Regions from separate parts of the Leucobacter sp. genome, predicted to be linked through region 2. Evidence: predicted binding sites of a transcription regulator. Region 2 holds the regulator's gene; the other holds the start of a gene.

Region 1 (2,385 bases), on a different contig from region 2:
TCCTCGAGCTTCATGCGATCCACCGCGCGGCGCAGCTCGTCGATCTCGACGGGCGCGGAGTCGATCTCCATGCGCAGGCGCGAGGCCGCCTCGTCGATCAGGTCGATCGCCTTGTCGGGCAGCTGGCGGGCGGTGATGTAGCGGTTCGACAGGCTCGCCGCGGCGACGAGCGCCGAGTCGGCGATCGTCACCTTGTGGTGCGCCTCGTAGCGCTCCTTGAGTCCGCGCAGGATCGCCACGGTGTCCTCGACCGAGGGCTCGCCCACGTACACCTGCTGGAAGCGCCGCTCGAGCGCCGCGTCCTTCTCGATGTACTCGCGGTACTCGTCGAGCGTGGTCGCGCCGATGAGCCGCAGCTCGCCGCGCGCCAGCATCGGCTTGAGCATCTGCGAAGCCGCGACCGACGACTCGCCGCCGCCGGCTCCCATGAGGGTGTGCAGCTCGTCGATGAAGGTGATGATCTTCCCGTCGGAGTCCTTGATCTCCTGGAGCACCGCCTTCATGCGCTCCTCGAACTCGCCGCGGTACTTCGCGCCCGCGATGAGCGCGGAGATGTCGAGCGATATGAGCTCCTTGTCCTTCAGCGACTCGGCGACGTCGCCCGCGACGATGCGCTGGGCCAGCCCCTCGACGACGGCGGTCTTGCCGACGCCGGGCTCGCCGATCAGCACCGGGTTGTTCTTCGTGCGCCGGGTGAGCACCTGGCTCACGCGGCGGATCTCGCTGTCCCGCCCGATCACCGGGTCGAGCTTGCCCGACCGGGCGACCTCCGTGAGATTGACGCCGAACTGCTCCAGCGCCGACTGCTGCTCCCCCTCGCCCTGGGCGGGCGTCCAATTTGCCTGCATGTTCCTCCTCCGACTGCTTCCGGCGGTGCACGGATGCGACCTCCGCCGATCCTGCGGACCGGGTGATGCTCGCGCTCCCCGGCCCGATTCTCAAACTTGAGTGATGATGACTCAAGTTTATCGCGAAGCGCGGCACCGCGCTAGGGTCGCATCGTTTTCGTCCCGTCTGCCCCGAGGATCCGCCTGATCACCTTCTGCGCCGGACCGGAGAGCGCCATCGCGAGCAACGAGTAGTAGCCGACGACCGGGATCAGCAGCGTCACGACGAGCGCGAGCGCGAAGAGCAGCACCTGCGAGATGTCGTCCGCGAGCCCGGAGACGAGCTCGCGGCGGTCCAGGGTGTGCAGCGCGGGATGGGCCCGCAGATAGAGGCGGATCACGAGCGACATGACCGAGACGAGCACCAGGCTGCCGATGTAGAGGCTCTTCGCGGCGGCGTCCTCGTCCTCCATGCGGCCCGCGACCGCGGTGGCGACCGGCAGCCACACGATCGTGAGCAGCCACGCGGCGAGCAGCCAGATGAGCCCCGTCGTGACCCGTTCGACGCGCGAGAAGAGGCGGTGGTGCATGATCCAGAACATGGCGATGAGCACGAAGCTCAGCAGGAAGCTCAGCAGCTGCCCGCCGTGCTCCAGCAGCCACGTGGACGCGTCGTCGCCGGCCCCGGCGACCTCGCTCACGCTCTCCATGAGCGGGAGGATCAGCAGCGTCAGGGCGATCGCGACGACGGCGTCGGCGAAGGCCTTGACGCGCTCTGCGGCGTAGCCGATCACGGCCCGTGGCTCCGGCTCCGCTGCCATGGACCTCAGTGTAATCGCCGCGGAGCCGGTTTTCGACGGCCGCTTCCTCCCTCGCGGGGTCGCCGCTCGGAGCGAGCGGCGACCCCCGGACCGGGGGCGGCGCGGGACCGGGGCCGGCTCCGGATCAGAACCAGCGCGGGATCGCGGGCAGCTCTCCGGTCGAGGAGCGCAGGCCGCGAGTCCGGCCGCGCGCCAGCCAGCCGACGATCGCGGCAGCGGTCCCCGAGATCTCCGGGCCGCCCGTACCGCACGAGCGCACGCGGCGATCCCCCTCGCGATCGGTGCTCGTCACGGTGACCGGCACCGCCTCCCCGCGGCGGTGCCACGCCGCGAAGACGTCGTCGATGAGGCGGTCGAGCAGCGTCGCCGGCAGTTCGGCGAACGATCCGCCGTTCCCGAGATCGATCGCGTGCACCCACACCTCCCTGGCCCGCATCCAGGCCGTCTCCCGCACCGGCACCTCCCGGCCCTGCGCGGTGACGACCCGGTGGTCCCACTGCTCGTCGGCGAGGTCCCGCCACTCGACGTTCAGGTGGACGGCGGAGTGCTCGACCAGGTGGCGCAGGGCCCGGCAGGGCAGCGTCGAGCCGAGCACGATCTCCCGCTCACGCTGCTCCGACGAGGCGTACATCGGCGTCTCGACGCCGGTGCGCGCCCACTCCACGAGCCGGGCGAGGCCGCGGGCGTTGTACCCCACGTGCGCGATGAGGTGCCGGCGCGACCATCCCTCGAGCGCG
Region 2 (2,385 bases):
TCGATCGCGCCGAGCAGCACGGCGACCTCGCCGAGGGATCCGCGTTCGCGACGATCGCGCAGAAGATCCGAGGCACCATGGAGCGCTTCGGTCTCGAGAGCTTCGGCGAGAAGGGCGAGCCCTTCGACCCGCAGCTGCACGAGGCGATCGCGCAGGTCCCGGTGCCCGGCACCGAGGAGCACACGGTCCTGGACGTGATCGAGCGGGGGTACCGCATCGGCGATGTCGAGCTGCGCCCCGCCAAGGTAGCGGTGGCGGTGGGGGCCGATGGCTAGTCAGGATTGGCTCGAGAAGGATTTCTACCAGATCCTCGGCGTCTCGAAGGACGCGAGCGACGCCGAGCTGAAGAAGACCTACCGCAAGCTCGCCCGCAAGTACCACCCGGACTCCAACCCGGGTGACGCGGCCGCCGAGGCGAAGTTCAAGGAGATCAGCGAGGCCTACTCGGTGCTCTCCGACGCCGAGCAGCGCGCCGAGTACGACCAGATCCGCGCCATGGGGGCGGGCGGTGCCCGCTTCACAGCCGGCGGCGGAGGAGCCCAGGGCTTCGAGGACGTCTTCGGGGGCATGTTCGGCGGCGGTCGCGGCGGAACCCACTTCAGCTACCAGCAGGGCGGCGGCCAGGGCTTCGAGGACATCTTCGGGGGCATGTTCGGCGGCGGCGCTCCGCGCGGGCCTCAGCCGGGCCGCGATATCCAGGCGTCGACGACGCTGGACTTCGAGACCGCCGTGCGCGGCGACACCGTGACGCTGCAGGCGCCCAACGGCCCGGTGAAGGTGAAGATCCCCGCGGGAGTCGCCGACGGTCAGAAGATCAAGGTGCGCGGCAAGGGCGAACCGAGCCCGAGCGGCGGCCCGGCCGGCGACATCATCCTCACGATCAGCGTGCGCAAGCACCCGGTATTCGAGCGCGACGGCCAGAACCTGCGCCTCAAGCTGCCGGTGACGTTCTCCGAGGCGGCGCTGGGGGCCACGGTCGAGGTGCCGACCCTCGGCGGCTCGCCCGTGAAGCTGAAGGTGCAGCCCGGCACGCCGAGCGGCCGGGTGCTGCGCGTCAAGGGCCGCGGGGTGAAGAGCTCGAAGGGCACCGGGGATCTGCTGGCCGAGGTGCAGGTCGTGGTGCCGTCGCATCTCTCCGATCAGGCCCGCGAGGCGCTCGAGGCGTTCCGCGAGGTCGAACCGCAGGAGAATCCGCGCGAGGATCTGCTCTCGCGGGCGCGCGGCTAGGGGTGTTCGGCGGGATCCGCTCGCCCAGCGAGCGGATCCCCTTCCTCCGATCGAGCGAGCGCCGTGCTGAGCGGGTCGCGAAGCGGCGAGCCGGAGTATCGAATCCCACCCCCCAGCGGGAAACCAGACGAAAGGACATCTCATGGCGACTCCCCAGATGGATCGCTACACGCCCGTCTTCGCGATCGCGGCGGCGGCGGAGCTGGCCGAGATGCATCCGCAGACGCTGCGGCAGTACGACCGCATCGGGCTCGTGTCGCCGCAGCGCACCCGCGGCAACACCCGCCGCTACTCCCTGCACGACGTCGCGCGGCTGCGCGAGGTCGCCCGGCTCTCCGCGGAGGGGCTCAGCCTCGAGGGGATCCGTCGAGTGCTGCAGCTCGAGGATCGTGTGCGCGATCTCGAGGGCCGTGTGCGCGATCTCGAGCACGCGCTCGCCGAGGAGCGGCTGCAGCGCCCCGAGCGGCGCGTCTTCGCGGCGGGCTCCACGGGCGGCGAGGTGATCACGCTGCGCCGCGGCACGCGCGTGCGCCGCAACGCCGAGGTCGTCGTCTGGAAGCCGTAGCGCGGCGCGGAGCGGGGCGGATCCCGACCCCGCGCCGCTAACGTGGTGGGGTGAGCGATTCCGAGAGCCCCGAACTGCACGCCCTGTTCGCGGAGCTGTCGCGGGAGCCCGACTTCGACGCGCCCGAACTGCAGGCGCACGACGCCGCCGACGAGCTGATCCTCACGACGGCCGCCGACGACGTGCGCTCCGCCGGGCACGGCGAGCTCGTGGTGATCGGCGACCGGCACGGCGCGCTCACGCTCGGGGCGGCCGCGGTGCTCGGGTCGAGTGGGATCCGCACGCACCAGGATCCGCTGCTCGGCGAGCGGGCGCTGGCTCGCAATGCCGAGCGCCTCCATCTGACGGGCGCCTACGCTTCGCACCCGCTCGACGCCTCGCTGCTCGACGGCGCCCGGGTGGTGCTGCTGCAGCTGCCGCGCGGGCTCGATGCACTCGACGAGATCGCCTGGTCGATCGCGCGCTGGGCCTCGCCCGAGGTGCGGGTCATCGCGGGCGGCCGGGTGAAGCACATGACCCCCGCCATGAACGACGTGCTCGGCCGCTCCTTCGCCGAGGTCTCGGCGGGGCTCGGGTGGCGCAAGTCGCGTGCG

Evidence for each region. The regulator HspR, encoded in region 2, represses chaperone genes until heat shock. The targets are predictions, from matches to a motif close to AAGTTGAGTCNNNNNGACTCAACTT.
Region 1: ACWKZU_RS13315 (ATP-dependent Clp protease ATP-binding subunit) is a predicted target of HspR. The motif match lies at 942-966, and genes of this name have one in related genera.

Annotation. Positions count from the first base shown of each region.
Region 1 is NZ_JAIVPF010000064.1:78,805-81,189, reverse strand. It holds gene ACWKZU_RS13315 (ATP-dependent Clp protease ATP-binding subunit) at 1-848, opposite strand, end outside; gene ACWKZU_RS13310 (TMEM175 family protein) at 989-1,648, opposite strand; gene ACWKZU_RS13305 (maleylpyruvate isomerase family mycothiol-dependent enzyme) at 1,773-2,385, opposite strand, start outside.
Region 2 is NZ_JAIVPF010000070.1:11,289-13,673, reverse strand. It holds gene ACWKZU_RS14505 (nucleotide exchange factor GrpE) at 1-275, shown strand, start outside; gene ACWKZU_RS14500 (DnaJ C-terminal domain-containing protein) at 268-1,227, shown strand; gene ACWKZU_RS14495 (heat shock protein transcriptional repressor HspR) at 1,370-1,792, shown strand; gene ACWKZU_RS14490 (class I SAM-dependent methyltransferase) at 1,843-2,385, shown strand, end outside.